DNA from 2 places in the Thaumasiovibrio clandestinus genome. Region 2 is predicted to be linked to the other one. Evidence: riboswitches for the same ligand, from Rfam matches in the RefSeq annotation. Region 2 holds a riboswitch; the other holds the start of a gene.
The links. A riboswitch is a leader RNA that binds a small molecule or an ion and turns the genes downstream of it on or off. The one in region 2 is predicted to bind molybdenum cofactor.
Positions count from the first base shown of each region.

Region 1: linked by a shared signal. The riboswitch ahead of moaA (GTP 3',8-cyclase MoaA) and the one ahead of moaA (GTP 3',8-cyclase MoaA) in region 2 are both predicted to bind molybdenum cofactor.

Region 1 is NZ_JBLBVL010000003.1:4,785-10,992, reverse strand. It holds gene ACKLNH_RS05630 (ABC transporter substrate-binding protein) at 1-678, opposite strand, end outside; gene ACKLNH_RS05625 (hypothetical protein) at 1,252-1,401, opposite strand; gene ACKLNH_RS05620 (hypothetical protein) at 1,814-2,392, opposite strand; gene moaA (GTP 3',8-cyclase MoaA) at 2,396-3,385, opposite strand; molybdenum cofactor riboswitch at 3,374-3,531, opposite strand; gene ACKLNH_RS05610 (LON peptidase substrate-binding domain-containing protein) at 3,882-4,454, shown strand; gene yvcK (uridine diphosphate-N-acetylglucosamine-binding protein YvcK) at 4,700-5,587, shown strand; gene ACKLNH_RS05600 (Hpt domain-containing protein) at 5,549-5,911, opposite strand; gene luxO (quorum-sensing sigma-54 dependent transcriptional regulator LuxO) at 5,911-6,208, opposite strand, start outside.
Region 2 is NZ_JBLBVL010000003.1:284,864-291,071, forward strand. It holds gene ACKLNH_RS06890 (NfeD family protein) at 1-469, shown strand, start outside; gene ACKLNH_RS06895 (slipin family protein) at 496-1,263, shown strand; gene moaE (molybdopterin synthase catalytic subunit MoaE) at 1,418-1,873, opposite strand; gene moaD (molybdopterin converting factor subunit 1) at 1,875-2,114, opposite strand; gene moaC (cyclic pyranopterin monophosphate synthase MoaC) at 2,101-2,595, opposite strand; gene moaB (molybdenum cofactor biosynthesis protein B) at 2,583-3,110, opposite strand; gene moaA (GTP 3',8-cyclase MoaA) at 3,125-4,111, opposite strand; molybdenum cofactor riboswitch at 4,100-4,232, opposite strand; gene ACKLNH_RS06925 (chitinase) at 4,471-6,156, opposite strand.

The sequences.
Region 1 (6,208 bases), 280 kb from region 2:
ACGCTCGTTGACTACCCATTGATCAACAACATAAGCACCGTTACCAACGAAGTTTTCAGGCTTGGTCCACTGATCGCCAAACTTTTCAACTGTCGCTTGATGAACAGGTTTAACGGTTGTGTGCCCCATCATCATGACAAAGTATGGAACCGATGTTTCTAGTTCAACAACCAATGTGCGGTCGTCCAAGGCTTTAACACCCAACGTCTCTTTGTCTTTATCGCCTGCAACGATATCTTTCGCATTCACCATCTTGGTATATTCCATGTACCAAGAGTATGGAGAAGCGGTTAAAGGATCGACTGCACGCTTAAAGCTGTAAACAAAATCATGCGCAGTAACAGGATCGCCGTTTGACCACTTCGCGTCTTCGCGCAGGTAGAAAGTAAATGTTTTGTTATCTTCCGTTTCCCAACGCTCAGCCACGCCTGGAATGGTATTACCCTCGCCGTCTTGGTTAACCAAGCCTTCTAACAGATCACGGATCACGTGAGATTCTGGCACCCCTTGAGTTTTGTGCGGGTCAATCGACGCCACTTCAGTACCATTACCACGGACTATTTCTTGTTTATCTGCTAATTTCACGCCTTCAGGGATATTTGCCGCTTGAGCAGCGCCCGCAGCAACAGAAATACCCGCTGCCAATAACAACGCCTGAGTAATTTTATTCTTGTTCATGCATCAGCTCCAAATTTAATGCGTTATGCTTCCTTGACTATCCGCCTCGACCTTCTACGAACTTAAAAGACGATGAAATAATATGCTATTAATCGAGAACAAGAGGCGAAATACCCTTAAACATTATCATTTACTGAAAGTATTTACTACATCAGAGACACAAAAACAGATTTTAGCCTTTACAAAAGCCACAAATGCAGCACCTAACACTACAAAACAGACAAAATTCATCTCTTTTTCTCAACAACCATCAATACGGGCAGCAGAACAGTCTATTAAACTGTAAAGGGAAGGAGAATTGGTGAATAAAACTACTATTTTCATGGCTCACGCTGTTATGCAATAAAGTGCAACAAAATACCAATACGACAGCTTGAAATGAAAGAACTGCAACAAGTCAAAGTAAATTGACAATAATGGGCGCTAGGCATACCCATTTGACCTATTTAAGCCAACACTTAAAACAAAAAAAGCGCCACTAGGGCGCCCGATCGATATATCACTGTTCTTTTCCATCACCGTCAACGATAGCAACGCGTCAGGGAGGTATAATGCTTACAAGATCAAAAACTATTATTTTGTTTCATCATTATCAAAAGGACGCTCATTTACTTCATCTTGCTGTTGATCCGCGATAGCTTCATTCTCGTTAAATGTTTCGTCCATCCCTAAGTCATGCATCATCTGCTTCAAACGCTTATTGCTCATACGACCATGCTTCATGAAGAGTCCTCTTTCTATACCAATTTAAAAGTAAGAAACAATAACGACACACCCGTGACACGTTATTCTCCCTTGTTAACTATGGCACAATATTTAAACATCTCCAGTTCTCAGCAGTATGAAAGCAAATAACCAAAAGTAATATTAAAACAATACTTAGATTAAATTATTACATCGTGAACTTTTTGAAACCTGCGTCTTTATTATAAGTACAAGTGGCGTATGATCTTAATGTCAGCGATAGCTCTCTGGCACAACTTCCGTTCCGATGACACATTAAGAGATAATAATGCGACCTGTAGGCTACCATACTCATCCATCCAGCTCTCGTGTTCGCCATGGTTACGTTCCGGCAAAAAATACGCCGAAAAAACCTGAAAAAACACAATGACAAGCAACAACTCAATAACATTCAAAGGCCCTTGGTAAAGGCCCTTGGTAAAGGGCCTTTTTGTTGTGTGTTTTTTTGGCGACATAACCAAAGCACATGCTGTTGCTTGGCGGAGATAGCCGATGCTGCAAGCATCGCATAGAGTGCGGCAAAGCGGTGATAACCTTCAATTAGGTTATAACCGGGATGAATATAATGCCCATCATCCAAATAAAAGCCATGCTGATGCCAATAAATAATCGGCGGACGAGGCCAGGTTAACAACTCCCGAAAGTAGCAATTTAGCGAATCATCTTGATAACTGATCCGCTGCATCCGTCGTGACAGCCGTGTTAATGTCTCGTGATAGGGTATCTGTATTAAACTCTCGATTTGTTCAAAGCTCCAACTCACCTTTACAAAGCGTAATTGCGTCCACGCCAGCCCTCCCCAACGTGCAAATACTGCTGCCCAATGTTGATATAGCCATTGCTCCAGTACATCATCAGGGAAATGAGGCAAAACGTATCGACAACGCACCATCCAAGTATCAAGCGGTTCAATCTGCGTTGTTCCCCACCCTATTGGCTGCAAATCAAATAACAAACGCCGGCCATCCACCGATTAACCTCCAATTGAAGCTAGATGTGGCGTTATGCCCGAATGCCCTTCATGAAGATGATGGCCTTTCTGTTTAAGTTGTAAAGCATGCTGAATAGTCTCAATTAACACCGCTTGGTCTGCATCGTCTTGCAGCAACGCCCTAAGAGGGACGCCTTGCTCCCCAAATAGGCAAAGGTGTAGTTTCCCACGTGCAGAGATGCGCAACCGATTACAACTGTCGCAAAAACCATCATCATAAGGCAAAATAAGCCCAATTTCTCCTTGGTAATCAGCATGAAAATAGACCTCAGCGGGTCCATCACTACTCCCTCGACGACGCAACTGCCACCCTTCAGCCAAAAGTTGATGCCGCAGCGCAATACCTGACTGGTGGTAACGTTGGAAAAAGCTATCCATCTCACCCGTTTGCATCAGCTCAATAAAGCGCAGCTGAATCGGGCGGTGTTTCACCCAATTAAAAAAACCCTCAATCTGGGTCGCATTCAGATCTTTTAAAAGAACGGTATTCACCTTAACCTGTTCAAAGCCAGCATCAAATGCCGCATCAATCCCGGCCATCACTGCCTGAAAACGGTTTTGCCCGGTAATTTGATGAAACATGCGCGGGTCTAAACTATCCACACTGACGTTTAAATGCGTCAATCCTGCTTGTCGCCACTGCGCTATCCCAGCGGCTAATCGATAGCCATTGGTGGTGGTCGCAATATGTTTAATTCCTGAGGTTTCAGCAATCGTCGCAATAATGTCACCAAAGTCACGCCGCATTGTTGGCTCACCTCCGGTAATACGCACTTTCTCTGTGCCGCATTGGGCAAAGCTACGCACCACCCGACCGATCTCAGGCAACGTAAGAAAAGTGGACCGCGTTCCACTAGGGGGGGAATAACCATCAGGCAAGCAATACTGGCAACGGAAATTACAGACATCCGTCACGGAGAGACGCAAGTAGTAAAATCGCCGACGAAAGCGATCTTCGAACTGTTCTGCCATATTTCACCTTTCCAAATACGGGAGGCTTATCAATTTCTCGATAAACCCTAAAGATTGTGTCAATCCACAATACTTCAGTGACATCTGTCACGGCGAGGCAGACTTATGATGCTTCACTTAGTCCATCACGCTCGGTTAATGGCTGTGCACAGACTAAGTTAACGTACGTGCACTCATCCAAATCACTACAAGTCTAGTTCATTTTCACTCACAAATAGTTTTCATTTTCACAACAACACCAAGAACACCGCTTAAGGCGCAAAACGATCATCGCTGCCCACCGTGAATACCCTTTCTGACTACACCTATATCTGCGTTTTTGCATTTTACGAACACGTTGCATCTTAGTTTCATATTGCATAACGAAATGATGCATTTTGCAACAACTCAGCAGGAGTGATAGCTCGGAAGCTTTTATATCAACAGGTTATAAAGCCTTAAAAAGTAGGCACCACATTTGCAGTCTCTTAGACATATCAAAACAGGGGGACGCATCATGACGAACACACTGCCCGTACTATTTCAGAAACGCCACATTCTGCCAGACGGTCGCCTACCAATGCGCATTGCCCCTGGTGGACAGATGGATACCATCAAGCACGCTTTACGCAACGGCGGCATTCTTGGCATCTGTATGTATGACCCTGCCGACGAACAACAATTTTATGAGATAGGAACGCGAGTTAGAATCGAAGATTTTGACACCGACTTAGTGAATGGGCTATTACAAATTACTGTCGTGGGATTAGATACGTTCGAAGTTGTTAACTTTTATAATCATGAATCAAACATCTGTTTAGCCGATTACGAAAGTACGACACGTTGGCCCGAAACAGCACCATCTGTACCGCAGAAAATGCTCGCTGAACGCTTGCAGATTATGTATGACAAGCACCCAGAGCTGAGTGACTTACATAATAATAAACAATTAAACAATCTGAGCTGGTTATGTCAGCGTTGGCTAGAGTTACTTCCCGTGCCCGTGCGAGAGAAGCAACAGCTGCTAACTCAACCTAACTGTCTCAATACCTGTGACTATTTAATGAGCTTAATGCAAGAGCCTCATTAAGTCGCATGCATACTATTTAGACACGGCACTGTTCATCACTTTCGCCCGGTCTATACCGCCACTGGATACAAGCTCGTACAGTGGCGCGCCCTTTACTTTATTGCCGCTCCGCTATCCGCAGCTCAGTAATAGCAAGCACGCTATCATACAGAGTGCCACAAAGATCCCACCGCGGTATCATTTCGATAGGATATCTGTTCGAATTATGTTATTCAGTGCGAATCTATTAATAACTAAATCGGCGTATGACTACCATCAATAACAAAAAGATTGTCGCGCTTGGCGGCGGACACGGGCTAGGGCGTGTTCTTTCATCATTATCTTCATATGAAAGCTCTGTTACGGGTATTGTCGCCACCACAGATAACGGCGGTTCAACAGGTAGAATCCGGGCATGCCAAGGCGGCATTGCATGGGGTGACACTCGCAATTGTATCAATCAATTGATCACTGAGCCTTCCGTTGGCTCAATGATGTTTGAATATCGCTTTAAAGGAAATGGTGAGCTCAACGGCCATAACTTGGGTAATTTAATGCTCACCGCGCTAGATCATCTTAGCGTCCGGCCTCTTGAAGCGATCAATACCATCAGAGAGCTACTAAAAGTAAAGACTCGCATCGTCCCAATGTCAGAGCATTCTGCCGACTTAGCCGCCATTACCACCAATGGCACCGTTATTTGCGGTGAAACCAATGTCGATGAACTAACAGAAGTACCTCAACGACTGGTTGTTGAGCCTCCTGTACCTGCTACACGCGAAGCGATTGAAGCAATAAAGCAAGCCGATATTATTCTACTTGGACCAGGCAGTTTTTTAACCAGCATCATGCCGCCGCTTCTGCTTAGTGAAGTGGGCAAAGCACTACAAAACACCAGCGCGAAAATTTACTTTATTACCAATCTCGATAAAGAGTTTGGTCCAGCTGGTGAGATGTCGCTCAGTATGATGTTGATGTGGTGTGAGCGTGCCATGCAAGGACGGACTATTGATGGCATTATTACAAATGAAAAAAAAGAAATAGCCGGACACTATCATCAGGCTATTTCTCCTTTAGCTTCATTCAATCATCAGTGGCGTCACGATCGCGACGCGCTACGACAAGCTATCGATACAATTCTCTTCGGCAGCTAGGGCACGATAACGGTCTGCCGTGTGACGGACCGTTTCTTTAAACGTATCGAGATGTTCAAATACCCAACTGTCTTGACCTTGTTTAACGCGAGACTCACACTCTTGCGCTAAGTCTGCCAGTCTATCGGCACCAAAACTGGACGCACTACTCTTTAACGAGTGGCTAATCTCCCGAATTTGGCTTAAAGACGGGGAATCAGACAAAGTATCATGATACTGCTGTAGTTCGTCACTAAACACAGTGAGCAACAAGCCAACCGTATCTTCGCCAACCTCTACAGCTAAACGCCGAATTGTATCGGTATTGATGGTGGTATCCCCCATTAAACCGTCTCCCCTTTTTCACTGGCTGAATCTTGCCAAGTTTGTAGCTTTCTATAAATGGTGGAAGGACTGACTTCTAGTAAGCCTGCTGCTCTCGGGATATTTCCATCGCATGCCGTTATTGCTTCCTCTATGGCTTTTTTCTCTACTTGCCATAGCGGGAGAATAACCGGACTCGCTAGCCTTTCACCGTTCCTATTCTGAAACGATACTGAATTCACATCAACTGTTGCAGATTGTTCTGCGACTAAAGTTTCGTTCTGTTCTTCTAATGCAAAATTAACACCAGAAATATCG
Region 2 (6,208 bases):
GCAAATGCTACCGCTAAATTATGCTGGATTAGCCCTGCTACTACTCGGTATTGTGCTGATGATAGCGGAAGCATTCAGTCCGAGTTTTGGTCTCTTTGGGCTGGGCGGGATAGTCGCGTTTGTCTTTGGATCTATCTTTCTGTTTGACAGTGATATACCTGGCTTTCAAGTCGCCCTACCTTTAATTGCCGGTATTAGCCTGTTCTCAGTGTTGGTAATTATTCTCATGTTAACGCTGTTGTTGAAAGTTCGGCGTCAAGGCGTAACAACTGGCGCGGAAGTTATGATAGGAAAAACCACCGTGGTCGTAGACGAGTTGGCCGATGGACGGGGAGAGGTATTGCTAGGTGGAGAGCGTTGGTCTGCGGTTTCTTCACTACCTTTAAAAAAAGGGCAACAGGTAATAGTTACAGAGCTAAAAGGCCTAACATTGGTGGTCAATATTCTTGATCGAACACGCATAGATTAACTTGCATTGATAGATTAGGGGGAGACATGATTCTCTATTCACTGGCGGTGGTATTAGCGCTAATTATTATTTTACTGTTTAACATGTTTAAGGTCCTGCGTGAGTATGAGCGGGGCGTGGTATTTTTCCTCGGGCGATTTTATCGGGTTAAGGGACCGGGTCTGGTGATTCTTATCCCATTTATTCAACAAATGGTCCGAGTTGATTTACGTACTATTGTGCTTGATGTGCCGTCGCAGGATTTGATCACCCGTGACAATGTGTCGGTAAAAGTGAATGCGGTGGTCTATTTTCGTGTATTAGATCCGCAAATGGCGATCAACAATGTAGAAAGCTATTTAGAAGCAACAAGTCAGCTGTCTCAAACCACGTTGCGCTCTGTTCTGGGCCAGCACGAGTTGGATGAACTGCTATCGGAAAGGGAGAAGCTCAATAAAGATCTGCAAGGCATATTGGATCAACAAACGGATGACTGGGGCATTAAAGTGGCCAATGTCGAAGTGAAACATGTCGATTTAGATGAAAGCATGGTAAGAGCATTGGCGCGTCAGGCGGAAGCAGAGCGAAATCGTCGTGCCAAGGTGATTCATGCTATTGGTGAGTTAGAAGCCTCGGCCAAATTAAGTGAAGCGGCGATGGTACTAAATAAAGCCCCCAATGCAATTCAGTTACGCTATATGCAAACGTTGACAGAAATAGCCAACGAGCGTTCATCGACCATTGTTTTTCCCATCCCGGTTGATCTTATCAGCAGTCTAGTTCACGGTAAAAAAGCGCGAGATGAGGAGGGTTAATCAGCATGATAAGGCCTAATGTCGTCAGTTTAGTGAGAGGCATTGGGCTTTATGAGAAAATCCCAATGCAATTAACGTCAGTGCCAAGAGAAATAATACGTAGTTGCTAACCATAGAGTTCACTGAGCCACGGTTGCGGTTGATCAAGAAACTTTTAGTTTGCGTTCTTCCATTTGGCTTCTGCGTGTTTGTCTTTCTCTTCAGCTTCTACCCAGACGTCTTCGCCTTGCTGGGTTGTCTCTTTTTTCCAGAAAGGGGCACGTGTTTTCAGGTAATCAATAATGAACTCGCTGGCGGCAAATGCTGCTTTACGGTGCGGACTAGAAACGCCAACAAAAACAATTTGATCGTTAAGTGCTAGCTGCCCAACGCGATGAACAACAATCGCTTGCTCTATAGGCCAGCGTTGTTTTGCTTCACAAATAATTTCATTCAGTGCCTTTTCTGTCATGCCGGGGTAGTGTTCTAACAGTAATCCTGTAACATCTCGGCCTTGATTGAAGTCTCTGACTTTGCCCACAAAGCTCACTACACCGCCTACGCTGGGAGAACTGGCGAGTTGGTGATAAAGCGTGGCAACATCGAAGTCCTCGTGCTGAATAATAACCACATTAGCCTCCCGTCACAGGGGGAAAGAAGGCAACTTCATCGCCAGCATGTATCATGGTTTCTGGTGTTGCCATACTTTGGTTAACCGCAACTAGCGTATGTTGTAGCGCTTTTTGCCATGGCATGCCACGTGCTTCCAATGTGGCTTTAAGATCAGCGACACTAGTTTTGCTAATATCCAATGTTAGTTGTGATGTAGCCAGTTGTTCTTTCGTCGCTGCAAAAAATTTAACCGTGATCATCTTGGCTCCCATTGTAAAAATCGCCTGACTTACCCCCTGTTTTTTCTACTAACTGTAGTTTGCTAATACAAATATCTTTTTGTATTGCTTTACACATGTCATAGATGGTTAACGCAGCAACAGACGCTGCGGTTAGGGCTTCCATTTCAACGCCTGTTTTTCCTGTTAACTTACACAAGGTTTGAATGTGAACTTGGTGTGTGTCAGGTAATGGGGTTAAATCTACCGATACCTTGGTCAGCATCAAGGGGTGACATAACGGGATGAGAGAGGCGGTTTGCTTGGCGGCTTGTATACCAGCAATACGCGCAGTCGCAAAAACATCGCCTTTATGGTGTTCACCATTCAGGACTGTGTTGAGCGTGTCGGCCGACATGTCAACATAGGCTTCGGCTCGAGCAGTGCGGACGGTTTCCGCCTTAGCGGAAACATCAACCATGTTGGCCTCGCCAGCTGAATTTATATGCGTTAGCGCTGACATAGGCGGTTTCTCAAGTGTGGCATGAAATTACACGGCTTATGTGTTGCATTCAGTTGAGATTGGATAATTCCTTCCCAACCTGTGCGGCATGCGCCAGTTGAGCCCGGAAGGGCGAAGATAACGGTCTGATTGGCATACCCGCCTAGCGCGCGTGATTGGATGGTTGAAGTGCCGATCTCTTCATAGGAGATGTGACGAAATAGCTCACCAAACCCTTCGATTTCTTTATCAAATAAGACAGAAATTGCTTCCGGTGTTGTGTCACGCGCGGTAAATCCGGTGCCACCGGTAATGATCACGGCGTCGACATCATCACTAGCAATCCAAGTAGATACTGCCGCGCGGATTAAATATTTGTCGTCGATGACGATTTTTTTCTCTGCGAGGTGATGCCCTGAATCTTTTAATGCATCAACGAGATAAGCGCCAGAGGTATCAGTTTCTTCATTGCGCGTGTCTGATACAGTTAAGACAGCAATGTTTGCGGGTGAAAATTCTTTCGGTGCGTGTCCCATGATTATTTTCCTTTTTATCCGCCGATTGAAGCAAGGTGAGGAGTGTGGCCACTACTGCCTTGATGCAAAAAATGATGTTCGGCTTTATGGTGCAAGTTATACTGAATGAGTTCTTGTAGTTCAGTTTGTTGTTGTGGTGTTTGGAGTAAGTGTCGTAGATCGACCCCGTCATCTCCAAATAAACACAGATGAAGTTTGCCGTTGGCTGAAATGCGCAGTCGATTACATTGTTGGCAGAACCCTTTGTCATAAGGGAGGATCAGTCCAATCTCTCCAAGGTAGTCAGGATGGTGATAGACCTCGGCAGGCCCATCGGTAATATCGCGTGGTTTTAGCTGCCAGCCGTCGAGAATGAGTTGGTGACGTATCTCTATACCTGACTGGTGGAAGCGTTGAAAATAGTCATTCATATCGCCCGTTTGCATTAGCTCAATAAAACGAAGCTGAATAGGGTTGTCTTTTACCCATTGTTTAAATTGAGGGAGCTGGGGTAGTGTCGTATCTTTGAGCAGAACAGTATTCACTTTAACCGTTGAGAACCCACATTTTAGCGCTGCGTCAATACCACGCATGACATCATCAAGGCGATTCTCGCCTGTTATTTGATGGAACTGACGCGGATCTAAGCTATCGACACTAACATTTAATTTCGTTAAGCCAGCGCTACGCCATGCGTTGGCTTGCTGTGCTAAGCGGTAGCCGTTTGTCGTGGTGGCAACGTGTTTAATTCCTGGGGTTGAAGCGATGGTTTCAATGATGTCGCAGACATCTCTGCGCATTGATGGTTCGCCGCCAGTGATACGCACTTTTGTTGTACCACATGCAGCAAAGGCGCGCACGACGTGAGCGATTTCTTGTTGTGACAAAAAGCGGTTCGGGGGTTGTGTCTTCTGATATCCATTCGGCAAACAGTACTGACAGCGAAAATTACAGCTATCTGTTATGGACAAGCGCAAATAGTAAAACTGCCGATCGAATCGGTCTTTTAGTTGTTGTGCCATGCATTACCTTTCCAAATACGGGAGGTGAGTCGATTTCTCTTTTCACCCTGATGACCTAGTGTCATGGCGTGGTCGACATATGACATTGTCACTTAGTCAACAACGCTCGGCTCGCGGCTAAACGTGCAAATTTTGAGATTAACGTTAATGTATTACAAAGTAACAGAATTATGTACTAAGAGTATTGTTTTCGTCTACCGCTATTGTTGGTTAATTGTTGCATCTATGTGCTGCCGCACAATTACTACGGATGACAAGGAATAATGATAAGTAGGTAGGTTCATATGAAGGGTAAGTACACAAGCATGCGATTGCTTGTGTACTGAATTGCATGTTCTATAACTAGAAACTAGGCGTTATTATTGTGGACATGTTGTTTCGGTCCAAAACCAGTTTGATTGTGTTGGTGTTTCCCATATGCCGGGGCTGTTTTTAGCTGTGAAGCACGTATTATTATGTATCACAATATCACCGTTATTGACCGTAGTTTGGCCTGCAACCCAAATAATTGCGCTGGTCGTTGGAGGCGTCACATCTGCAGGTGGTTCGACAACTGGCGGCTCTTCTACGGGTGGTTCCTCAACCGGCGGTGCAGTGGCCTCGCTAATTTGTTCCCATGGCCCGCCATCAGCAGGATTATTGCCCTGTGTCCACCACTTCGCTGCGTAATTACTACCTAGATAACTCACCTTATCACCGCCAAAGTAAACTTTTGTCTCGTCCCAAGCTGGGAAGTCTCCCGTTGGTGGTACTGGATCTACTGGAGGCTCAGTGGGTGGTAATTCATCGACAACACGTACCGCTGGCCAGTTCGCATGAGATTCATAGAAATTGGTCACACACTTCTCATAGTCATCAGGCACGAGGGCAGAGTAGGCTGTTTGATAACCGACAAGTTTACATTCGAAAGAAACACCTCCTGGGCGGTCTGCATGATAGGTCCAATCGCCATCCCAGTTGGTGTAGAGCACATCTGTTGCGCCATCTAGATTGATGCTACCAAACGGTGTCTGTTGCCAACAGGTATTTATCTCATCCGCTTCAATTGGGATTTGATAGAAGTCGGATAGCCCTTCCCAGTAACGGATACGATTGACTGGCTGGCCTTTATCTTTATTGTGCTCGCCACACTCTATGCCACCATTAATGACGTTAATTGTGGTACCAAAGCCATAACCAATTCCAGCGTCGGTTTCACGCTGGGATGGCGTCCATGTTCTATCAATAACATGTAACATGGCTGGTTTAGGCGCTTGCGGCGTTAAAAAGAACCAGATAGCAGAAGCCAAATTGAGCCAAGAATCTGCCACTAATCCCGGATTATTCAATAGTACTGTTGCATCGCCATCAAACATTACTTCTGAGAAGGCGCCATAGTTGAAGTGATAAGAGAGCTGTTTAGCTCCTCGTCCAAAATAACCTTGGCCGTCAGCGCAGGGCCAGCGTTTATTTTGCCAGTCATTTTGGCCACAACCTGTGGTATATCCTGGCTGCCCTTCAGACCACCCCATTTCGCGAACATGAACTAAGGCTTGCTGCCACTCTTCAAGTCCTAGCGGGTTGTCCCATGTATTATCGACAGCAATATGTCCGCCAGTCTCTTGTGCAAAATGAGCAAAGGCTGTGATGATCGACTTCTTACAAATTGCATCGGAGTCACGTCCGTCGGTATACTCGCCACAAAAGGCAGGGAATTTACCAATAGCGCGTAAGAAGCGGGTATAAGTATACTCTGGTGCAGCCATGTTGGTGAGGAAGTCCCACTCAGTTTGTGGAAATACGCGTTCAGTACGGATAACATTTTCAGGGTTTGATGCTAACCCTGGCAAGATGGCTTCAACAACACTGTTAGGTTGTGTGAGTAGCGCTTTAGACCAAATGTCATACATTGGGTCGGCTGTTTTAGTTTGTTCTGCGGCGTTAATATCTGAGCGTAGAAGTAGATAGCCTCCAGGATTATCAGGGTCTGGGTTGATGGTCATTGCGGCACTATTAGCAGCAAGTGTGGCAGCGATTAAAGTAGTAATATACCTTATTTTTAGCATGTCACTTTCCTTATTGACAGATTATTGGATACTAAAATAGTTTAAATCTTAA